Regions from separate parts of the Shewanella sp. 4t3-1-2LB genome, predicted to be linked through region 2. Evidence: predicted binding sites of a transcription regulator. Region 2 holds the regulator's gene; each other region holds the start of a gene.

Region 1 (8,275 bases), on a different contig from region 2:
GAGATGGCAGATATGATTTCTGCTTCGCGTTCCTACCAGATGAATGTTCAGGTAGCGGATGCTACAAAGTCCATGCTGCAGCAGACGCTGCGGCTAGGCGAATAAAGGAGATAGGCCGTGAGTACTATCAATTCGGTAAACTCTTCAACAACTGATACTAGCACCACTAAAACCTCTAATAATCAGTCGTTGAGTCAGGAAGACTTCTTCGCATTGCTGAGTACCCAGTTGTCGATGCAAGACCCATCTAATCCTGTTGATAATGACCAGATGATTGCACAGATGGCTTCGTTTTCTACTGTAGATGGTATTGGCAAACTAAATGATGAGATCAGTAACCTCAACACTGTCATGACCTCCAGTCAGGCGTTACAGGCCTCTGGTCTGGTTGGCCAGAAAGTGTTGGTGCCATCAGGTACAGCTTATCTGTCGGCTGATGAACCTTCTATCAGAGGTATTATCAGTACTAGCGCTCCAATTAATGCCATTAAGGTGTCTGTACAAGATGCGACAGGACAAGTAGTCCGGACCTTTACTGTTGATGGCAGTGCGGGGGGCAACATAGATGTTGACTGGGATGGTATGGATAACAGCGGTAATGCTGTAGCGGCCGGCCAATATACCATCAAAGCTAACGGGGTCGTTGACGGTAAATCGGAAGATTTATATGTCAGTACCTATGGGCATGTCAGTAGTGTTTCGCTAAATTCCAGCTCCGGGGCCGTACTCAATGTGCGTGGTATCGGCGGGGTGGCGTTGTCGGATGTTCTGGCGGTTTCTGAAGGCTAAGTTTGGCGCCGGGATAAGCCGGACGACAGTAAAAATACAAGAGGTGGATTATGTCTTTTAATATTGCTCTTAGCGGCATCAACGCGGCGCAGAAAGATCTCAACACTACAGCAAACAACATCGCAAACGTAAACACTACAGGGTTTAAAGAGTCGCGTGCCGAGTTTGCAGATGTATACGCTAACTCCATATTCTCCAATAGTAAGACCGCCGTTGGTGGTGGTGTCACCACCACCCAAGTGGCGCAGCAGTTCCATCAGGGCAATCTGCAATCCACCAACAATGCGTTGGATATGGCAATTAGCGGTAATGGCTTTTTTGTCACATCTTCGTCCATAGATACTCAGGATTTCTCTTTTACCCGAGCGGGAGCTTTCAAGCGTGATGAGAAGGGTTTTCTGGTTGACTCCCAAGGCAACTATTTACAGTGTTTCCAGGTAGACTCTGACGGTAACTCCGCTTCAGTCAGTTTAAGTACTACCAAACCAGTACAAATCCCTGATACTGCGGGCAGTCCACAAGCAACCAAAAATGTGGCGATGAGCATGAATCTTAACTCCAATTCTAGTGCTCTGGACCCAGCAGCGTTTGATCCTAACGACTCCAACACCTTTAATAATTCTACTGCAGTGACGGTATATGACTCACTGGGTGAATCTCACACGTTGACGTCTTACTTTGTTAAGCCACAGAACGGTGCCTATACCGGTGAAAGCAACTGGGTCGTTTTCTACGCAGTTGATGGTAAGCAGGTCAATCTTGACGGTGCTGCTGGTACCTACCAGACAGATACTAATGGTGATGGAACCGCCGATAGCACTGGCACTGCGCAAACCACTGGTGGTTGGACTGGCGCGGTACTGACCTTTGACGCTACTGGTGCTTATAAAGGATCAAATCCAGCCGTGATTACTACGCAGCAGTTAGGTGTTTCTGGTGCCAATGTCCTGAGCGCGGCGGCAGAAGGTTCGCAGCAGATCTCTATCGGTTTCAATCAGCCAACACAATATGCAGAGAGTTTCAGCACCACCGAACTGACTCAGGATGGTATTACCGTTGGTAGATTGACCAACGTTGAAGTAGGTTCTGATGGTCTGATTTCTGCCAAATACAGTAATGGCTCAACAGTACCATTGGCGCGGGTAGCATTGGCAAGGTTCTCCAATGAACAAGGGTTGACTCAGGTGGGTAATACCTCCTGGAAAGCCAGTCTGGAATCTGGTGAGGCATTGGCGGGTGAAGCCAACAGTGGTGTGTTTGGTGCAATCAAATCATCATATCTGGAAAGCTCCAACGTGGATCTGACGACGGAACTGGTCGATCTGATTTCTGCACAGCGTAATTTCCAGGCGAACTCCAGAACGCTGGAAGTGAATAACACCCTGCAGCAGACCGTCTTGCAGATCCGCTAATTTCTCTCCGTGGGCGGTAACGGTATTGTCTATAACGGCAATGCCTTGCCGCCTTTCTTTTATTGTTTTTACAACATGTTGTTTTTCTTTATTTTACCTTCCTTATAAACCGTGCAATTCAATGGCATGAAGTTTGCTTAATCCAGAATAAGCTCATTTTTTGACGGGGCAACTGGTGGACAAATTTCTCTACATCGCAATGACTGGCGCTAAACAGAATATGGATGCGCTGGCAGTACGGGCAAATAACCTAGCAAACGCCAATACCGATGGCTTTAAGGCTGATATGGCGCAGGCGAGAGCTATGCAGGCATTTGGCGAAGGCTTGCCTACCAGAGTTTTTTCGATGACTGAATTGCCATCTTCTGATTATAAATCAGGGCCGTTACAAACCACCGGCCGGAACTTGGATATTGCTGTTAAAGATCAAGGGTGGATAGCGGTGCAGGCTGATGATGGCAGTGAGGCATACACCCGTGCTGGGAGTTTGAATATTGACGTTAATGGCATGCTACGCAACAGCAGTGGGCATCTGGTGATGGGGGATAACGGTCCAATCAATATCCCATTACCTATCCAGAAGTTAGAGATCGCCACTGATGGCACGATATCTGTCAGACCCCAGGGGGCAACCCCTGAAGTGATAGAAAATGTGGGTCGCATCAAGTTGGTCAATCCAGGCAATAGCAATCTGATGCGTGGTGAAGATGGTTTATTTCGCACGCTGAATGGCCAACCTGCCGCTGCGGATGCCGCAGTTAATGTGGTCAGTGGCGCAGTTGAGGGCAGTAATGTCAGTCCGGTGGAGGAGATGGTCAATATGATCAGTCTGCAACGCCAGTTCGAGCTGCAGGTAAAAATGATGAAGACGGCAGAAGACAATGATAAGTCAGCTGCGGCCTTAGTACGCATTAGCTAGGAGTAACGATTATGCATCCCGCTTTATGGATCAGTAAGACTGGCCTTGATGCCCAGCAGACCGATATTTCGGTGATTTCCAACAACGTCGCTAATGCTAGCACCGTCGGCTACAAAAAAGGGCGGGCGGTGTTTGAAGATCTGTTGTATCAGACCGTCAACCAGGCTGGTGGTATCAGCGCCGCCAATACCAAACTCCCTAATGGTCTTAATTTAGGGGCGGGTACCAAGGTGGTATCGACCCAGAAGATCTTTTCCCAAGGGAATATGGAAACCACTGACAACTCCATGGATCTGATGATTCAAGGTCCAGGTTTCTTTGAGATCCAGATGCCGGACGGCACTACCGCCTATACCCGAAACGGGCAGTTTACCTTAGATGATACCGGTCAAATGGTAACTTCAGGGGAAGGTTATGTGTTGCAGCCGGGTATCACTATCCCAGATAACGCCACCAGTATCACAGTGTCGGAAGAAGGCGAAGTTTCGGTAAAAATTCCAGGAAATGCTGAAAACCAAGTGGTGGGGCAACTGACCATGTCGGATTTTATTAACCCATCAGGTTTACAACCTATTGGGCAAAACCTGTATTTGGAAACCGGTGCGAGTGGTACTCCGGTGCAGGGGACGCCGTCTCTGGATGGTTTGGGCAGTATACGGCAGGGCTCGCTGGAAACCTCTAACGTCAATGTGACTGAAGAGTTGGTGAACCTGATTGAGAGTCAACGAGTTTATGAGATGAATTCTAAGGTTATCTCAGCGGTTGACCAAATGCTGGCCTACGTAAACCAGAACCTTTAATGGGGTAAGGTCATGAAGCTGCTAATTAAATTATTGCCAGTACTATTGCTTGGCGCCTGTGCTTCAAGCCAGCAGAAACCTATTGCGGATGATCCCTACTACGCGCCGGTTTACCCAGAGGACAACACTACGCCGCTGGTACCAACTGGCTCGATATACACTAACAATCGAGCTACGCCGCTGTTTTCCGATCTCAAGGCGCACCGCATTGGTGACATTGTTACTATTCAATTAGTGGAATCTACACAGGCAAAAAAAAGTGCTGGCAATAAGATTGCTAAAGGTTCCAACCTGACCGTCAATCCGCTGACGGCAGCAGGAAGCAATGTCACCATTAATGGCAAGTCATTGGATTTAGGTTACAGCGACAGCATGGATACCAAGCGCTCGGCAGACACAGCCCAGAGCAACAGTTTGTCAGGTGAGATCTCCGCCAACGTCATTCAGGTGTTGGGTAACGGCAATTTGGTGGTACGCGGTGAAAAATGGATCACCATCAATAATGGTGATGAATTTATCCGCATTACCGGCATTGTACGACCGCAGGACATCACCACAGAAAATACCGTGCAGTCCCCTCGGGTTGCTAATGCTCGGATCCAGTACAGCGGCACAGGAACCTTTGCTGACTCACAGAAAGTGGGCTGGCTGAGCAAATTCTTTTTGTCTGACTGGTGGCCTTTCTAGGGAGAACAAAGATGAAAAATTCATGGTGGCTGCTATTCGGATTGTTGTTGTGCCTGCCGGTAAAGGCCGAGCGCATCAAAGATATTGCTGATATTCAGGGTGTGCGTGAAAACCAGCTGATTGGTTATGGCCTTGTGGTGGGCTTGCCGGGAACAGGGGAAAAGACCCGTTATACCGAGCAGACATTCAAAACCATGTTGAAGAACTTTGGTATCAATCTGCCGGATAGTGTTCGACCAAAAATCAAAAACAGTGCCGTGGTGGCGGTGCATGCAGATATGCCGGCATTTATCAAGCCTGGGCAGATGATAGATGTCACCGTGTCTAGCATTGGAGAAGCCAAAAGTTTGCGCGGTGGCAGTTTGTTGCAGACATTCTTACGTGGTGTTGACGGTAACGTGTATGCGATTGCTCAAGGGAGCCTAGTGGTAAGTGGTTTCAGTGCCGACGGTATGGATGGTTCCAAAGTGGTGAATAACACGCCTACCGTGGGCCGCATTCCCAATGGCGCTATCGTAGAACGAGAGGTTGCTAGCCCGTTCGCGACTGGTGACTACCTCACGTTTAACCTGCGCAGTGCCGATTTTGATACGGCCAAACGGACGGCGGACGCCATCAATAACTTGCTTGGCCCAGGGATGGCGAGACCGCTGGACGCCGCCTCCATTCAGGTCAGCGCTCCGAGAGATCCGGCGCAGCGGGTTTCCTTCCTTGCCACACTGGAAAATATTCAGGTCGTGCCAGCCGATGAATCGGCAAAAGTTATCGTTAATTCCCGTACCGGCACCATTGTGGTTGGCAAAGATGTGCGCCTGCTACCTGCCGCGATTACGCATGGCGGATTAACCGTGACTATCGCAGAAAATGCCCAAGTTTCGCAACCCAACGCATTGGCGGGCGGCAATACCACGGTAACACCTAACAGCACTATTGATGTGTCGCAGCAGAACCGCCGTATGTTCCTGTTCAATCCTGGCACTACCTTGGATGAACTGGTGCGCGCCGTGAATATGGTCGGTGCGGCTCCCTCTGATGTTTTGGCGATTCTCGAAGCATTAAAAGTGGCCGGCGCTTTGCATGGTGAGCTTATCGTTATCTGATTGTTGACGGTCTGGAACCCACAATGGATCAACTTTCAAACTCTTCACAATTTCTGGACATCGCGGGCTTGGATAATTTGCGCGCAAAGGCCCAGAAAGATCAGAAGTCTGCGCTGAAGGAAGTGGCGCAGCAGTTTGAAAGTATTTTTGTGCAGATGCTGATGAAAAGCATGCGCGAGGCGAATGAAGCGTTTGAGACAGATAATCCGCTGAACTCACAGTACACCAAGTTCTATGAGCAAATGCACGATCAACAGATGTCGGTCGATTTATCAAGAAAAGGCATGCTGGGACTAGCAGATTTGATGGTGCAACAGCTAGATCCGCAGGATTCAGGGATTACGCCAGCATCGGTGTTGCGAAACGCTCAGGGGCCACTACACATGACATCGGCGCAAGACGCAACGCATCGTCAGCCGGAGGCGCCAGCTGAAATCGCTGAACCCGCGTTGCATTTTTCGAGGCAGACCAGAACCGTCGCCCCAGTGCGAGCTAATAACACTGCGACTGATACGGCGAGTGTTAGTGCAACGACAGCATTACCGCAGCCGCCGACAGGGGGATTGGACTACGACACCCTTGATAGCATCCTCACCGGCAAAGCATTGCCGCAGGACAGCGGTAGTATCAGCTCACAGGAAGATTTTGTGAAGGTGCTATATCCCTATGCCCGTGAAGCCGCGGAAAAACTGGGGACTTCACCCGAAGTGTTGTTGGCTCAGTCGGCGCTGGAAACCGGATGGGGACAGAAAATGGTCAAAACGGCAGATGGACGTCCCAGCAATAACCTGTTCAACATCAAGGCTGATAGTCGCTGGTCAGGTAACAGCACTAACGCAACTACGATGGAATATGAACGGGGCACTCCAGTGCGTGAAAACGCTGCGTTTAGGGTTTACGGCAATCTGAAGGATAGCTTTAAAGATTATGTGGCGTTGATTTCGCAGAATGAACGTTACAGCAAAGCCCGTGAAGTGGCGGCTGAACCGGCAAAATATGTGCGCGGTTTGGCTGAGGCCGGGTATGCCACAGATCCGCAGTACGCCAGCAAGGTGATGAAAGTGCTGCAAAGCATCAAAAGCGATTTTGGACAGTTTATTCAGGGGGCGGGGGGTCAGTAACCACCGCCGACAACGGGAGTTTGGAGCATGGCTGTTGATTTGTTGAACATCGCCCGTACTGGGGTGCTGGCTGCCCAGTCTCAAATCGGGGTGACCAGTAATAATATCAGCAATATAAACACCGAAGGTTACAACCGGCAGGTGGCGACTCAGGCTAGCCAGAACTCCCAATACATGGGCGGGAATTACTATGGTACCGGCACCTATGTCGCTGATGTCAAACGTATCTACAACGACTATGCAGCACGAGAACTACGCATAGGCCAGACGGCGCTAAGTACGGCAGAAATCCGTTATAACAAACTGAGTGAATTGGATGAACTGCTTTCTAAAAATGGCAGTACGCTAACATCTTCATTGGATTCATTTTTCTCCAGTGTGAACGATTTGGCGGATCAACCATCTGACACCGGTATCCGGCAGACAGTGCTGGGTTCAGCGCAACAACTGGCCTCCAATTTCAACCAGATGGATGGGTACCTTAATAGCCAGGCGCGCCAGACTAACGATGAGATCTCTGGCATCACCGACCGCATTAATGAAATCAGTACCGAAATGGCCAACATCAATAAAGAGTTGATGAAAACAGATACGCCTGATCCACAACTGCTTGATAAACAGGATGCATTGATCAAAGAACTGAGCCAATACGCCGAAGTCAACGTGATTCCGCTGGATAACGGTGGTCGCAGCATCATGATGGGCAGTTCTTTTATGCTGGTATCCGGTGAAGTTGCCATGTCAATGGGAACCACTACCGGCGATCCTTACCCAACAGAATCAGATCTGACCTACACCCTAGGCAACAGTACGCTGAAGGTGGATCCCGCTAAACTTGGCGGTCAGCTCGGGGCGCTTTATGACTATCGAGACAACACGCTACAGCCAGCTTCTCAGCAACTGGGGCAGATGGCACTTGGTGTGGCTGATGCCTTTAACAGTTTGCAGGCAAAAGGGTTCGATCTGAATGGTCAGGTTGGTCAGAATATTTTTACCGATATTAACGATCCGCTCATGGCTCAGGGGCGGGTGGGCGCATATTCCAACAATACAGGTACTGCGGTACTCGGTGCTACCTTGAATGATGTGGGGGCGTTGACTGGCGACAGTTACCTGCTGCGTTATACCAGCAGTGGCACTTATGAACTTACCAACAACCAGACGGGTGCCGTGATGAATTTGACGCTTAACGGCACGGCCTTGGAAGGCGCTGATGGTTTTTCCATCAATATTAATTCCGGGGCATTAGCGGCGGGTGATCGCTTTGAAGTTCGCCCCACAGCCAATGCTGCGGGAACTCTGCAGGTAGTAATGAAGGATCCTAAAGGGTTAGCGGCGGCGGCACCTAAAATTAGTGCTGATGCGGCTAACAGCGGCAATACTAAACTATCGCTGGTCAGTATTGATAATCGTAATGCTGCGACTTTTCCTAAGACCGGAACCGAAC
Region 2 (8,275 bases):
TGTAGGTAACTATCTAATCCAGAAAGGCGTTGCAGGTCAGCGTGTGGTGACGCGGGGGGCAGGAGAAAGCAATCCGATTGCCAGTAACAGCAATGCTGCTGGCAGAGCCCAGAATCGTCGAGTGGAAATTGTGTTAAGTCCACTAGCACAGTAATATCGATATCCTGCCAAGGCCGCATTATGCGGCCTTTTTTCCAATATCACAGTGCCGTTTGCTAGTTAGATTTGCTCGATACTCAGGTCATCACTATGGCTGAGTGTCATGCACCTTCTTAGCCTTTGTTGAATGATGGAATCACGTTTATTTTGACGTAGAGATTTGGCGGGGCGAAAAACGGTTAACTGGCTTCATCGAAGCGGGCATTGATCAGATTGCAGATGGCTTCCATTGCTGGTTCTGCATCAGGACCATCCGCAATTAGTCGGATTTTTTTACCCATGCCGGTTTCCAGCATCAGCAACCCGAGCACGCTTGCAGCAGAAGCTTTTTTTTCACCTTGGATCAGAAAGATATTAGCGTCAAACTCATTGGCGAGTATGGCCAGTTTTGTCGCCGCTCTGGCATGTAATCCCAGCTTATTGAGAATGGTGATTTCTCGCTCAATTCTTGCCATGTTCGAGTTCCCGGTGGCGTGCCTGAACTTTATGCTTACTGTTGCTGAAACGCTTTGCAAGTTGCTCTGCTACATAAACGGAGCGGTGTTGTCCGCCGGTGCAACCAATGGCTACGGTAAGGTAACTGCGGTTATTGCGTTCCAGATGGGGTAACCATGTATCGAGCAAGTTTTCTATTTGCCAGATAAACTTATTTACTAGCGGTTGGCGGTTGAGAAACTCACGTACCGGTTCATCCAACCCAGTCAGTGGTCTGAGCTGAGGCTCCCAGTGGGGATTAGGTAAAAAACGTGCATCAAACACGAAATCGGCTTCTGCGGGCAACCCATGCTTAAATCCAAAGGATTCGAAGTTGATCACCAGTTCTTTGGTGGCACTTCCCAGTAAAATCTCCCGTACTGTGTCACTTAGTTCATAGATATTCAGCGTGGAGGTATCTATGTAATGATCCATCAGTTGTGACAGCGGGGCGAGTAGTTTACCTTCCTGCTCGATAGCATCTTTTAGCGAAATTTTACTTTTAGATAATGGATGCAGGCGCCGGGTTTCGCTATAGCGTTTTAACAGCACTTTATCAGATGCATTCAGGAAAAAGCTGATGACCTCAGTGCCTTGGGGCAGTTTTCCTAGCTGGCCCTCGAGCACTTTATCCTGGTTAGGCATATTCCGCACATCGACACTAATCGCCACCAACTCATTACTGCCACGAAGATTATCCAGCAAACTGCCAATCATGGGTAAAGGCAAATTGTCGACGCAGTAGTAGCCCATGTCTTCCAGTACTCGCAATGCTACAGATTTTCCTGAGCCGGAGCGGCCGGAGACGATGGCCAGTTTCATCCGGTGATCACCTGATACAATTCTTCTTTGGTGGTCGCCTTGCGCAACTGCTTAAGTATCTGCTTGTCACTGAGTTTTTCAGCCATTGCCGATAAGGTGCTCAGGTGCTGCTGGCATTGATCTGCGGGCACCACTAGGGCAAACAGGATATCGACCGGTTGGTTGTCAATGGCATCGAAAGCAATCGGCTCGTTACATTTCACCAGCACTGCAATCGGGGTAGTTATGTCCGGCATACGACCATGAGGAATGGCTATGCCATTGCCTATGCCCGTGCTTCCCATTTTTTCTCTGGCCAACAGGCTTTCAAAAATGGCTTGGGACGACAGATTGGGATACTGGGCCGCGGCGAGTTCGCTGATGAGCTCCAATACCTTTTTCTTGCTGCCGGGTGTGGCGCAGGTGGTACACTCCGGCCGCAGGACGGTACTAAGTTCCATCATGAGTATTTTGTCAGCTTTTCTTTGTATTTAATGATCTGACGATCCAATTTATCAATCAGAGCGTCAATGGCTGCGTACATGTCGGTGTGCTCTGCGGTGCCGTGCACTTCGCCACCGTTCAGATGTAGCTTGGCTTCGACTCTTTGTATAGCTTTTTCTACATTGAGTACGACATGCACATTATTGATCTGTTCGAAATGACGTTCAAGTTTTGCAAATTTACTCTCCACGTAGCTACGCAACGAGTCGGTGATCTCAATATGATGGCCTGCCAGGTTGATTTGCATAGGGGTGTCCTCCATAGGGGTACTGTGGAATTACAAACTCTTACGCTGATTTGAGGGCGGGATCAGCATGGCTTCACGATACTTTGCAATGGTCCGTCTTGCCACGTTAATTCCCTGTTCCGCCAGCAACTGTGCCATTTTGCTGTCACTGAGCGGCTTTTTCTGATTCTCTGCTGCGACCAGTTTCTTGATAAAGGCTCGTATGGCGGTTGACGAACACTCGCCGCCATCATCGGTGCCAACATGGCTGGAAAAGAAATATTTCAGTTCAAAAATACCGCGAGGAGTATGCATGTATTTTTGCGTCGTCACTCGTGAAATCGTCGATTCATGCATATCGACCGCTTCGGCGATATCGTTGAGTACCATTGGTTTCATGGCTTCTTCACCATATTCAAAGAAGCCTTGTTGAAACTGGACGATACAATTAGCAACTTTCAGCAAGGTTTCATTGCGGCTTTCCAAACTCTTGATAAACCATTTGGCTTCCTGCAAATGTCCGCGGATAAACTGGCTGTCTGACTGGCTGCGAACACTGCGCGCCATGGCGGCATATTGCTGATTAATACTCAGTTTGGGCATACAATCTGGGTTGAGTTCGACAATCCAGCGGCCATTCTTTTTCCAGACGCTGACATCCGGGATCACATATTCCTCGTCCTGTGGCTGTACCAACAGGCCGGGCCGAGGGTTGAGTGTCTGGATCAACACGATGGCATCTCGTAGATCTTCTTCTCTGAGGCGTGTTTTACGCATCAAGGTGCGATAATCTTTCGCGGCGATCAGATCGAGGTGTTGCTCCAGCAACATGATGGCATTTTCTAAATGCGGTGTGTCTTCACTGAACTGTGACAGCTGGATCAGCAAACATTCCCGTAAATCTCGAGCAGCAACCCCCACAGGGTCAAAGTGCTGAATGCGTTTCAGTACGGCTTCTACTTCGTCCAATTCAATCTCAGGATTGCCCATGGCTTCCAGAATTTCTTCTGTGCTTTGAGTCAGATAACCCTGATCATCAATGGCCTCAATAATGGCGGTGGCAATGGCTGAGTCGGTTTCGGAAAACGGTGTCAGGTTTTTCTGCCATTCCAAATGTTCACGTAATCCTTCGGAGGTTTCTCCCTGAAATGGCGTGTCATCATCGCGGATAGGACCCGCAGGGGCAGCAGGTGCTGCGGTAAAGACTTCATCCCAAGTGGTGTCCATTGGCAGTTCTTCTGGCAGGGATTGGCTGGTTAACGCATCGGAAGTCTCAATAGTTGAACTGTCTTCCGTTTGAACGTCGATGGTTGGCGTGTCGAGATCATTATCCACATCATTGTCGTCATCGGCTAATTGACTATCTTCATTGACTTCCAATAGTGGATTGGCTTCCAGCGCCTGCTGAATTTCCTGTTGTAACTCCAGCGACGACAACTGCAGCAAACGGATTGCCTGCTGCAGTTGTGGTGTCATAGTCAGCTGTTGACCCAGCTTTAACTGGAGTGACGTTTTCATGTTACCGCTTACTCCTACATCCTATCGTGTAATAAAAAATCCAGTAATTACAGTCTTTAACAATTAGAATTGCCTACCCAAAGGTGGTTACTATAGCTTGAATTGCTCTCCTAAGTACACTGCACGTACTTGTTGATTATCGAGGATTTCAGCAGGGGAGCCTTCTGCGATCAACTGACCGTGACTAACGATGTAGGCGCGCTCACACACATCAAGTGTTTCACGCACATTATGGTCGGTAATCAGCACTCCCAGTCCGCGGGAACGCAGCTGTTCAATAATTTTTTTGATATCGATGACCGATATGGGATCCACGCCCGCAAAGGGTTCGTCCAGCAAAATAAATTTTGGATCCGCCGCGAGGGCTCTGGCTATTTCAACTCGGCGTCTTTCACCGCCCGATAGTGACATCCCAAAACTGTCGCGAATATGAGTGATATGGAACTCTTCGAGCAACTGTTCCAACTGCTCTTCACGGCCATCACGATCCAGACCCTTGCGGATCTGTAGTACTGCCATGATGTTATCTCGCACCGTGAGTTTACGGAAAATACTGGCTTCTTGCGGCAAATAACCGATGCCTTTGCGGGCACGCAGATGCATGGGATCCATGGTCAGCTCATCATCGTCGATGAAGATCCGCCCTTTATCGCTCTGAATGAGTCCTACGACCATATAGAACGTAGTGGTCTTGCCTGCGCCGTTGGGACCGAGTAATCCGACAATCTGCCCAGTTTTCACCGACAGACTGACGTCCTTCACGACCATTCTTTTTTTATAGCTTTTTGCGAGATTCTGGGCGGTCAGGGTAGTGCTCATTGCTGCTCCTGCTTGGGTTCCTTTTTGATATCTTGCTGGTAATTTTCCGGCTGAATTACCGTGGTAACCCGATCTTCACCTTGACCACTACTGGTAGCTTGCAGTTGCTGGTTTTCTAGGTCATAAACGATTTTTTCTGCAGTAGACAGACTGCCGTCCTGTTCCACCCTCGCTTTTCCAATGAGTGTCAGAATACGTTTGTTGATGTTGTAGTGGATCTCGTTGGCGCTGGCGTTCGCAATGCGGCCATCTTCCAGTTTCTGACGAAAAGTCGCTGGAGATCCTTTGGCAACCAACACCCGCTCGCCGTCTTTATCGGTACTGGAAGCGTTAAGTTCCTGGGCGGTAAGCTTCATCGAACCCTGCGTGACGATCACATGTCCGCTATAAACGACCTGCTTGTTTTTGATGTCGGCATCCTGCGAATCTGCAGAAATCTTCACCTGCTGCAACAGATCTTTATCTACGGCGGATGCTGCCAGACTGGTGAGGCACAGGAGTGCACCGAAAAAAAGCTTATTTGGTTTCATAGGTTCCTTTTACTTGACTAAGCAGTTTCACTTGCTGAGCGTTGAGGTCGGCGTACAGCCCCTGACCTGTAATATCAAAATCCTGTCCCTTGACCAGTATATTTTTATCTGAGGTCATAATCATATTACTAAGATTTAATTCCAGATAACTGGTGCTGATAGACTGTATGGGCTCTGTGGGACTAATGGCATCAATAATAACATTATTTTCCAGAACCACTTTGTTGCTGCGTTTGTCCAGTAGTCCCTGTTCTGCGGTCATGCGCCATTCAGCCTGACCTTTATCGGGAAAGATCCAGTACACTGGGCTGCTAAAAACGGTGCGATCGTCCTGTTCGTAGTGTTCCATGTGTTTGGCTGACACCCGACTAGAGATCATGCCGTTTTCATCATAACTGACACTGTGTAAATCATCGGCAACGTAATCAGGACGTACCACATCAGAGTTCTGCAGACTCGCGTCGGTATTACGCTTATTCTGAACTTGCCAGTACAAGATCAGGGCAGCGGTAAAAAAAGCAATAATTGCCAATGTGACTCTGTTCATATACTCATGCCGTGTGCCGAATCAATTTTATCTTGGCTCAATAGTAGTAAATCAGCTAGTTCCCGCAGAGCACCATGACCACCATTAAGAGACGTTACCAGATGTGCCAGTTGTCTGACTCTGGGGTGACCATCCGCGACGCAGACACTGAGTCCTACGCGCTGCATCACGGGTAAGTCAACCATATCATCTCCAATGTAGGCCACCTGCTGTGGTTGCAGTTGATAGTGTTGTAATAGCCACTCAAAAGGTTCCAGCTTATTATCAATACCCTGAAATATATGAGGTATTCCCAAAGCCATCATACGCGTTTCTACAATCTGTGATTGGCGCCCGGTAATCACGGCAACCTGGATGTCAGCATTTAATAAGGCTTTCACACCATAACCATCTCGGGTGTGAAAAGCTTTGAGTTCTTCACCATGATTTCCCAGATAGATGCGTCCGTCAGAGAATACGCCGTCGACATCGCAGATCAGTAACCGGATCTGGCGGGCCGCTTGCCATACCGTCTCAGAGACTGGTCCATAGAAACTGTCACGACTCATTACATAACTCCCGCGTTCACCATATCCAACATGTTGAGTGCGCCTACTGGGCGGTTATCAGCATCGACAACAATCAGCCCATTGATGCTGCGATCGTCCATGATTTTTAACGCCTCTGCGGCAAGAATATTGGCTTTGACAGTGATGCAGTTGCGAGTCATCACATCAGCAATGCGGGTTGTACGCAGATTGACATCTGCATCGATAACCCGTCGTAAGTCGCCATCGGTAAAAATTCCCACCAGCTTATTATCGGCATCCACCACAGCGGTCATGCCAAGCCCTTTTTTAGAGATTTCGTACAGCGCATCGGTGATGCAAATATCATGATGAACCAGCGGAATATCCTGATCTTTGTGCATCACATTTTCGACTTTCAGCAGCAGTTTGCGGCCAAGTGCACCTCCTGGATGCGACAAGGCAAAATCATCTTTGGTAAAACCTTTGGCTTGTAACAGCGCTATCGCGATGGCATCGCCCATCACCAGCGTTGCGGTAGTGCTGGATGTCGGTGCCAGTCCAAGTGGACAGGCCTCTTCTGGCACTTTGATACACAAATGCAGTTGTGCGAGTTTTGCCATCGTGGATTCAGGATTGCCGGTCATGCTGATCACAGGGATCCCCTGACGTTTAATGACAGGCATCAGTGTCAGGATCTCGTGGGATTCCCCAGAATTGGATATTGCTAGCACAATGTCATTATGGCTGATTACTCCAAGATCACCGTGACTGGCTTCGCCTGGATGCACAAAAAAGGCGGGTGTCCCCGTGCTGGCTAGTGTGGCTGAGATCTTATTGCCAATATGGCCTGACTTGCCCATACCCATGACGATGATCTTGCCGCTACAGCGATAAATCATTTCGCAAGCTTCGGCAAATTCAGGCGAATCTACATATTGGTACAAGTTGTCCAACGCTTGCATTTCGATATCAATGACTTTGCGTCCCCACGTACGCATCTGATTTGCATCTGTCATATCTTTCTCTCTTCCATCTGTTTGGCGCTTATTGATGATGCTCAAACAGGCTAACCTGATAGCACACAAAAGTGATCAATAACACTACGCCATGCCACCGTCTAAGTGAGCGGTGTTTTCTGCCGCTCAACAGAATGAACAATGCCAAGGCGGTACTGGTTGCTAAGACCATGTAAAAATCTCGGCTGGCAGCGGCCGCGTCTACTGTTCCAGGTGCAATCAATCCAGGAATTGCCAATACGGCGAGTATATTGAACAGGTTGGAGCCAACAATATTGCCTATTGCCAAGTCCTCTTCTCGCCGCAGCACCCCCATGATACAGGCTGCTAATTCAGGCAGGCTGGTACCAACGGCAATAATTGTCAGGCCAATCACCAGATCTGACAGCCCGAAGTACTGCGCAATACCCGCGGCACCGTTTACCATCCAGTTGGCTGATATGGGCAATAAGATTATGCCTACGGCAATCCAGAACAACGCTTTCCAAGTGGCAACATCTCGCGGAATATCTTGCTCGGCTTCATCCGCCAGACGATCTTTGGCTCGGTTAGCGATGGCATGCCAGATGAGGTACCCCATCAAGCCAATAAACAGCAGTAGCAGCAACAAGGCCTCTGCGCGACTGAACTGCTGATCATGTAGGCAGTAGCCTGCCACTAATGTGGCAATTAGCATCAGCGGAATTTCCCGGAACAGGGTTTGGGAACTGACACGAATTGCGCCGAATAATGCAGTAATGCCGAGAATTAGCGCAATATTTGCAACATTGGAGCCCAATACATTACCTATCGCCGTGTCTGGACGACCTGACAAGGATGCCGTTACCGCCACAAACATTTCAGGCGCGGAACTCCCCATTGCCACAATCGTCAAACCAATCAACAATGGTGGAAGTCCCAGATTTCTAGCTAAAGCGCTTGATCCGTATACAAATTTGTCTGCGCTCCAAACCAGAAATAGCAAACCGGCCAAAAGCAAAAATATATTAAATAGCATTGCACAATCGGTTTTCCCCGGATTCTGCCGTGCATTGTCGCTGTATTTGCTGCAAATTGAAAGGGTACAACGCCCAACCTGGTAAGCCTGTTGTGTCGAGTAACCCGATTGCGTACAATTTATCGCTTATTGTTCACGGCTTGCTGTTCACCGGCAGCTGTTCAGTAACGGTTCA
Region 3 (8,275 bases), on a different contig from region 2:
TCCGATCCTAACAATTCTGCGATTCCCAGCTCAGTTGGTCAGCATAAATTTGCCGTTGCGCTCAAGCAGGAATTGACTGAACTTGGTTTTAGTGACGTTTTTCTTAGCGATACCTGCTGTCTTTATGCTCGCGTTCCTGCGACTGTGGCTGATACTCCTGTGATAGGATTTCTGGCACACCTAGATACATCTCCAGACTATAGTGGCGCTAACGTTAAGCCGCAGATCATCAGTGATTATCAGGGACAGATCATACCGTTAGGGACAATAGAACAGCTTTCACCGGAGCAATTCCCCGATCTCCTGCATTATATTGGTAAGACGCTAATCACCGCCGACGGCTCGACGTTGCTTGGCGCTGATGACAAAGCAGGTATCGCGGAAATTATCACGGCGCTGCATTATCTGCTACTGCACCCTGAAATTCCTCATGGTGAAATCGCCTTGTGCTTTACCCCAGATGAGGAAATTGGTCGCGGCATACAGGGCTTTGATGTAGAGCACTTTGCGGCACAGTGGGCTTACACAGTAGATGGTGGTGCCGCAGGGGAATTACAGTTTGAGAATTTTAACGCAGCAACAGCCGTCATTACCGCCCGTGGTAACACTTGTCATCCAGGCAGTGCTTTTGGGGTGATGGTGAATGCAACAACTATGGCCTGTCGGTTCCATGCCCGGATGCCGTTGAATGATACCCCCGAGCACAGCTCTGGCTACGAGGGCTTTTTCCATCTGGTGTCGATGGAAGGCACAACAGAACAAGCGAAATTGGTTTATCTAATCCGCGATTTCGACAAGCAGCAGTTTGAGCAACGGAAGCAATGGTTGCGGGATCTAGTTGAGAAATACAACGATGAGTTGACCAGTGGCAGTCTGGAGATTGCGATCTCAGACAGTTACTTCAATATGAAAGAAGCCGTGATGCCCACACCATATATTACCGATATCGCTTGTCGGGCAATGGAAATGGCAGGTGTTACGCCCGATATCAAACCCATTCGGGGCGGTACTGATGGTGCCCAACTGTCCTATCGCGGCTTACCATGTCCTAACTTGTTTGCTGGTGGACATAATTTTCATGGTAAACACGAGTTTGTCTGTTTAGAGTCAATGGAAAAGGCGGTAGAAGTCATCATTAATATCGCTCAACTTACTACACAAAGATACGATTAACCGATAATCCCACCGAATCCTCCTTCGTAAAGCCGATGCCATGTCGGCTTTCTCCCTAAATAATACATTTAACAGTGGCATTTTATTTGCTTGTCAGCTGTCACTGTTATGTTTTTGACACCGGGTATCTTCATGAAGCGATTCAGACTGGCATTGCCGAAAAAAATCAGTATGCGTGGACTGCTGCTGAGGCTATCACTGTGGGGTATGTTGTTGACTACCTTACTGTTGTTTGTCCCTTCGCCATTACTACATCTCGTAAGTCTGGATGAATGGACCATCAATAATGGTCATTATATTGGTCTAGGACTTTTATGTTCATTGGCGTATATCGGTGCGTTGGTTGTCAATTTTCTGCTAGATGAAGCAATTAAATATCTGCAGGGCCGACGAGTGGATGACGCGATAGAGGAAAAAGTCCAACTTCTCGATCCTGCTGAACGGGCATTATTGCGAGAATTCTTTCTGCAAGGCAGTTCGGTGCTGACTATGCCTAAAGATGATCTGGTCGTGCAGAGCTTGCTGCGGAGCCACATTCTGGAATGTATCGGCAATGAACGCCACTACGCGATTCAGGGCCCAACTGCTGACTTCAAAATTTCCATGAAAGCCCGTAAGTATCTCAACCGCAGGATCCTCAGATTACCTGCTGGGGAATTAAGCAAAGAAGATATGCAACACCTAATTAAAACTCGGCCGCAGTTTATCAATAACTTAGCGCAAGTTCGCAAACACGCAGCTTAGTTAATATTTTTCGATAAATAAAAAGGGCAGCGCAATGCTGCCCAAATCACTTCTTAGTGTCACCTTCAGAAGAAAATACGAAAACTAACTCTTAGAAGACTTTACAATCAGTACCCAAGATAGGTAACTGAGGAGTCCAACAGTGCCAAGCAGCACGAGAGTAGACAGTAACCCCAGAGGTGTTGTGAACATTACATCTATATCAAGTAATAGTGTCATTCACTTACTCCTCTTATCGTAAAGTCAGTTAAAAAATAGCCAATGTGCAATGCGGGTAAACTGATCGCGATCAATAAACCACCAGAAATGTGGTTTTCGCTCGAAGCGGTGTGGACAGTATCAGAAGCCGATCAAATTTTTGACGATATTTACCATCGTCGAAGGGGTTAGTTTTTGTGTCATCTGGCCACCATAAAAATGCCTAGCGTTGTAAAATTAATCAGTCAGACAGCATTTTATAGTGAGTGCACTGAAAGGGCTTGCGATTGTATGAAGCACAGGTATAATGCCGTCCGTATCGATGATTACCTATCACCGATACGTGTAAAAACGTGAAAAATCAAATCAGTGCCAGAGTGGTGAAATCGGTAGACACAGGGGATTCAAAATCCCCCGCCCTTAAAAGCGTGACGGTTCGAGTCCGTCCTCTGGTACCATCTCTTCTAGAGAGAACATCTAGAAAGAGCTAACCGACGAAAGTCGGTTTTTTTATGTCTGAAATTTGGTGTACCGGCGGGTTTAAGCTTCAATGCTGTGTTGCTAGCAAACCTGCGAGCACAGGGGATTCGCTTTCAATAACATCGGCCCCGCCCTTAAAAGCGTGACGGTTCGAGTCCGTCCTCTGGTACCATCTCCTAGTGAGATAACAGACCGACGATAAGTCGGTTTTTTTGTATCTGTTTCCAGCACTTATCCTCCCTTTGCGCCCCAATATTTTGGGTACAACTGTACGCAGCATTCATCTTCCGATGTGCTGGTCGGCTCCAAACTTTGCATGAGATCTCAGGATGGCTAATAAGATGCTTTGGGGTGTTGTGCGTCCACAGGGTTTTACTCATCTATAAATGCTGTGCTAGAACTCGCCTAAATTCTCAGTGATGTCACTAATTAAATATCCCCATTCAATGACAGGTCTTAGTGCTTGATGCTTAAATTCGGGCCTGAATCTCTGATTGTTTATGGTTGTGCCCCAAAGCTCCAATATTTAGTCCACTCTAATGGCAAACAACTGCTGTTGATTCAGCGTTGCTAGAGCAAAGTCAAACACAGTGAATAATGTTTTTCTTGCCAGAGCAGCAGGTGCATCTGGTAGTTTTATCGCCAATTTCGTACATTGATTTCGCCTGCCATTTAGACAATCGGAGCGTCAAATGAAACACAGCATCGCACTTATGGCTGTCATAGGTTGTTTAATGTTGTTCTCTCTGCAAACTGTGAGTGCTGGGTCATTGTTAGAGCGATTCAAAGAGCGTCGTGCAGAGCGACTTAATCAAGACAATGAAGCCCTATTTACTGAGAGCAGTGATGCTGCAGCGTTTGCCAATGACCATATCACCGTCCGTCATAACATTGCCTACGGTGACGACAAATTACAGCAACTGGACAGCTACGCCCCACGTCAACTTCAGCAACCTGCTCCCGTTGTGGTAGTGGTGCATGGCGGCGCGTGGCGCATTGGCGACAAGGCAAGTAGCAATGTGGTGGTGAACAAAGTGAAACGCTGGGTGCCACAAGGGATCGTCTTTATCTCGGTCAATTACCGTATGTTACCCGATGCCGCACCGGCAGTGCAGGCCGCCGATGTCGCCAAAGCAGTCGCTTATGTGCAGCAACATGCTACAGAGTTTCAGATTGACCCGCACCAACTGGTGTTGATGGGGCATTCTGCGGGGGCGCATTTAATTAGTTTGCTGGCGACTGATGTGTCATTGCAACAACGCTATCAAGTAAAACCCTGGTTAGCGACGGTAGCTTTGGACAGTGCTGCTTACGATGTCGTCGAGATTATGGGGCGCTCGCATTACCGCTTCTATGATGCCGCCTTTGGTAAAGACATGGCCTATTGGCAGCAAAACTCACCGAAGTTACAGATGAAAGGCAAAATCGCGCCATTTTTGGCGGTTTGTTCATCAAAACGCCCAGACAAGCCTTGTGAGCAAGCTGAGGCATTTGTCACCCAAGCTAAGGCGCTGGGCAGCACCGCAACGTTAATGCCTGAGGCGATGACACACAAAGAAATCAATCGTGATGTCGGTGTGGCCATGCCTTATACCACCGACATTGAGCACTTTCTAAGTCAACAGAGCGAGCGTTGGGCGCAACGACTGCAACCACGTAAACCGTAGCAAAATTGCACCTTTGTCACTGGAATTGGGCTTTGATGTGATGACGGTTAAATCGCTGACCATCGCGTTTTTTGTGCAAAAGGGTTGCATTCATTCCATAAGTTTATTCTTATAGATGATGGTTTTTGGGGAAACAATGACAGATTGCTGCTAGCGATTGCAAGGCGGTAGTGTACTTAACCACGCCTTGTGACTTACCGGGTCTAGAGCTTATTTCATTGATTTTAATATTGTTAAAGGTTTATACGGAAATCTTGGTAGCGCAAGATCTGGAGTGGATATGACGAAAATAGTGATTGTCGGTGGTGTCGCTGGTGGTGCCTCAGCCGCTGCGCGAGCAAGACGCATGTCGGAATCGGCGCAGATTATTATGTTGGAGCGGGGAGAGTTTATCTCGTTTGCTAATTGTGGCCTGCCGTATCATATCGGTGGTGATATCGCTGCCAGAGAAGCGCTTTTACTGCAAACGCCTGAAAGTTTTAAAAAGCGTTTTGATGTTGAGGTTCGGGTGTTCAATGAGGTGATGTCGATTGATGCCATCCATAAAACACTACGAGTCAAAAATCTGCTGACGGGCGACAGCTATGAAGATACTTACGATAAATTGCTGCTCAGTCCCGGTGCAGCACCGGTAAAACCGCCGATCCCCGGTATCAACAACCCCCACGTGTTCACCTTGCGTAATATTGCTGACATGGATGCCATTATTGCGGCACTGGCCGCACATAAACCGCAGCATGTGACCGTGGTCGGCGGCGGATTTATCGGTTTGGAAATGGTAGAGGCTTTGCATCAGCGAGGGATCCGCATTTCACTGTTAGAGTTAGCGCCACAGGTCATGGCTCCTGTGGATCCCGAAATGGCTAATGTGTTGCATCGCGAATTAGTTAACAAAGGTGTGGAACTGCGGTTGAATACCGGACTTACTGAAGTAAACAGCCGTGACAATATGCCATCAGAGCCAGAAGCAACCGATGTTTATGACAAGCCTTCTCACCATCACACTGCTCTGGCATTAACACTGTCCACTGGGCAAACCCTAATAACCGATATGGTGATTCTGGCCATCGGCGTTAAACCAGAAGTGTCATTGGCCAATAGTGCGGGTCTGGTTTTAGGGGAGCGTGGCGGCATTAAAGTGGATGCGGGAATGCGCACTTCGGATCCAGATATTTATGCTGTAGGGGATGCCGTAGAAACGCTGGATTTTGTCACTGGCAATGCAGCCTTGGTACCATTAGCCGGGCCAGCAAACCGGCAGGGACGTATTGCCGCTGATAATATGTTGGGTCTGGACAAACAATATCGGCGCACTCAAGCAACGGCCATCTGCAAATTATTTGATTTGGCGATTGCCAGTACTGGCCTCAATGAGAAATCTCTACAGCGGCTGCAATTACCCTATGAAAAAGTCTATGTGCATACCGCGAGTCATGCGGGTTACTATCCAGGTGCTCATCCGGTGACACTGAAACTGTTATTTGATCCCAACAATGGCAAAATCCTCGGGGCACAAGCGGTCGGGATGGATGGCATCGACAAGCGTATTGATGTGTTGGCAGTCGCACAGCGTGCTGGCATGACTGTGCGAGATCTACAGGATCTGGAACTGTCTTATGCCCCTCCTTTTGGTTCTGCCCGTGATGTCGTGAATCAGGCCGGCATGGTAGCAACAAACGTGTTGGATGGTGACGAGCAGATATGCCACGTTGATGAAGTGGCTAGCCCTTCTGCCGAACAAGTTGTGTTAGATGTCCGTAATCCTCCAGAGCTGACGAACGTTGGCGCGTTTCCGCAAGCGCTGAATATCCCCGTTGATCAACTGCGTCAACGGTTAGGCGAATTGCCTAAGGACAAGGAAATCCTAGTCGCTTGTCAGGTAGGGTTGCGCGGACACGTGGCTTATCGCCTGTTGCGCCAGCATGGCTTTAAGGTTCGCAATCTTACTGGTGGATTTAAGACTTTCCAGATGACAATGGCTAAATTCTAGTGACAAAAGCGGCATTCACCAATGCCGCTTTTTCATCCTGTGTAAGCTAGTGGGCGGTAGGCATTAAAGCGATAAAATCTGTAGCCTTAATCAGCAACAATACCCGTCCACGATACGGTTGGCTAAAAAGCGCCTGCTTGCGCATAACCTCGGCAGGTCGCTTGACCGGGTAGATCACTATTGCCTGCGGATGCTGCTTGAGCCAGTCAACGCGCTGATTTATGTCGGTATCCTGCAGTTCCACAATCGGTTGCTGTAATCGACCGGCAAACTGGAACTGGTTGTCGTATTTGTCCCAGAATGCCAGCGTGTTTCCTTTCTGTTGTAATAGCCGTACTTGCCGTGCCGCATCGGTCACATCGTATGCCTCATGTAACGGCTGTTTCACGGCCAAAAGCACGCTGGTCATTAACAGCGGAAATATCAGAAATTGTACCAACGGATTCAAACTGACTTGTTTGAATCGCCACCGCGACAGTGCTAGCAGCACTATGGGCAATAATATCGCCCACAAGGCAATTTTGGGGTCGTGCAGGTTTTTGAACACCTTGTCAGCCCACAATGGCAACGAGCCGATTAACAATACGACAACCATGCAGAGCGCGGTCAGCACATAGCTGCGTCCGAAATTTTCTGGCTTGACGCCAGCGGCAACATACAACGCAATTACCGGCATCAGCGGGCATAGATAGTGGAGCTGTTTACCGCTGATCAGACTGAAACTCAGCAGAATGATAGTGACGTAAAGTACTAAGGCTTTATCACGGTTATTCTGAAAACGGCATATTTGACTGCGCCAGATGCCACTGAGTAGCGGTAGTGGTAGTAACAACGCAGGTAAAAGATATACATACCAGTAAAAAGGCCGAGCGTGAGCAAATGCGGCAACTAAGCGTCCAGCAGTTTGCTTCCAAATGAGCTCCTTTTCGTAAGCTCCGCCGCCAGCTATTACCGCCGGTAATAGCCAGCACGCCAGAAGCAACAGTCCCATGCATATGGCGATAGAGCTACCACGGAAAAACCTGCCGTTACTGATGCTGTTGTTATGTTGCCACCAAGGACGCAACAGCATAAACGGGATCGCGTAAAGCAGCATAACAGGCCCTTTAGTCAGCAATCCCAGACCGACAGCCAGCGCACCAAGGGCAATAAAGCGTCGGTTACCTGTGTCACTGAAACCCAAACAGCTCAGTAGCCACAGCAACACAAAGACGCTCAGCACCAAGTCAAACATGACTGTCGGCAGATAAAAATTCCAACCCGCTAATGCTAATAGCAATACAGGCGCGTACCTAGCCGCAGCATCAGACTGAGGGAAGTACTTCTTAGCTAACATATAGACCAAGCCGAAATTGAGGCAGGAAAACAGCGGCACAGAAAGACGCGCGGACCATTCACTTACACCGAAAACCGTCCAAAACAGGTTAATTAACCAAAACAGTAATGGCGGCTTATGGGCATAAGTTTCACCATTCTGATGTGGTACTAGCCAGTTATGATCGCGCCACATTTCCCAGGCAACCGAGACATAGCGGGTTTCATCCACTGGCATGAGTGGTCGCAGCCACAAGTGCAACGAAACCAGAAGTAATGCCGCCAGATAAGTTACACCGAGAAATATCCGTGGCGTTAGGTACGTTTGGTCAATTAGGCGGTTACTCATCAAGGTTAGGAGTTCCGACTACTTTTGAATACGGCTATGGTGACGGAAAAGTATTAATGAATTATTAACAGTTTCAGATAGTCGGGAACAGTTTCCTGCACCATAAGATGACACTGGCGGCGAATCACCACATTTAGATCTGGGCCTCTAACCAATAGTCGCTGGCATCATGAGGCATTGTTGCTAGGCTAAATGTATAGGTTGACCAGTATTGCTGAACATTTTGCCGAGCTGCAATTGTTGGCGGTAAATATAAAAAAGCCGGTGATTATGACCAGTAATCACCGGCTTTTGCTGGCACAGATGAACAGACGAGGTAACTGGCTGCTGTGCTACAACCGGTATTTTTTACATTCGATA

The links. The regulator sigma-54, encoded in region 2, starts transcription at its own class of promoters, with help from an activator protein. The targets are predictions, from matches to a motif close to GTTGGCACGNNNNTNGNNT.
Region 1: a site for sigma-54 is predicted at 2,322-2,340, ahead of flgF (flagellar basal-body rod protein FlgF). Genes of this name have one in related genera too.
Region 3: a site for sigma-54 is predicted at 1,247-1,265, ahead of J3L11_RS12490 (superinfection exclusion B family protein). Genes of this name have one in related genera too.

The regions. Positions count from the first base shown of each region.
Region 1 is NZ_JAFNJD010000030.1:33,991-42,265, forward strand. It holds gene flgC (flagellar basal body rod protein FlgC) at 1-105, shown strand, start outside; gene flgD (flagellar hook assembly protein FlgD) at 127-789, shown strand; gene flgE (flagellar hook protein FlgE) at 840-2,201, shown strand; gene flgF (flagellar basal-body rod protein FlgF) at 2,377-3,120, shown strand; gene flgG (flagellar basal-body rod protein FlgG) at 3,132-3,920, shown strand; gene flgH (flagellar basal body L-ring protein FlgH) at 3,933-4,607, shown strand; gene J3L11_RS12115 (flagellar basal body P-ring protein FlgI) at 4,619-5,707, shown strand; gene flgJ (flagellar assembly peptidoglycan hydrolase FlgJ) at 5,731-6,828, shown strand; gene flgK (flagellar hook-associated protein FlgK) at 6,856-8,275, shown strand, end outside.
Region 2 is NZ_JAFNJD010000056.1:6,948-15,222, reverse strand. It holds gene J3L11_RS17075 (OmpA family protein) at 1-154, shown strand, start outside; gene J3L11_RS17070 (HPr family phosphocarrier protein) at 339-614, opposite strand; gene rapZ (RNase adapter RapZ) at 601-1,455, opposite strand; gene ptsN (PTS IIA-like nitrogen regulatory protein PtsN) at 1,452-1,895, opposite strand; gene hpf (ribosome hibernation promoting factor) at 1,895-2,185, opposite strand; gene J3L11_RS17050 (RNA polymerase factor sigma-54) at 2,216-3,682, opposite strand; gene lptB (LPS export ABC transporter ATP-binding protein) at 3,773-4,501, opposite strand; gene lptA (lipopolysaccharide transport periplasmic protein LptA) at 4,498-5,031, opposite strand; gene lptC (LPS export ABC transporter periplasmic protein LptC) at 5,018-5,578, opposite strand; gene kdsC (3-deoxy-manno-octulosonate-8-phosphatase KdsC) at 5,575-6,126, opposite strand; gene J3L11_RS17025 (KpsF/GutQ family sugar-phosphate isomerase) at 6,126-7,103, opposite strand; gene J3L11_RS17020 (calcium/sodium antiporter) at 7,132-8,100, opposite strand.
Region 3 is NZ_JAFNJD010000032.1:17,032-25,306, forward strand. It holds gene pepT (peptidase T) at 1-1,173, shown strand, start outside; gene J3L11_RS12490 (superinfection exclusion B family protein) at 1,306-1,917, shown strand; tRNA gene J3L11_RS12495 (tRNA-Leu) at 2,487-2,573, shown strand; gene J3L11_RS12500 (alpha/beta hydrolase) at 3,288-4,262, shown strand; gene J3L11_RS12505 (FAD-dependent oxidoreductase) at 4,543-6,252, shown strand; gene J3L11_RS12510 (glycosyltransferase family 39 protein) at 6,299-7,915, opposite strand; gene J3L11_RS12515 (TonB-dependent receptor) at 8,264-8,275, opposite strand, start outside.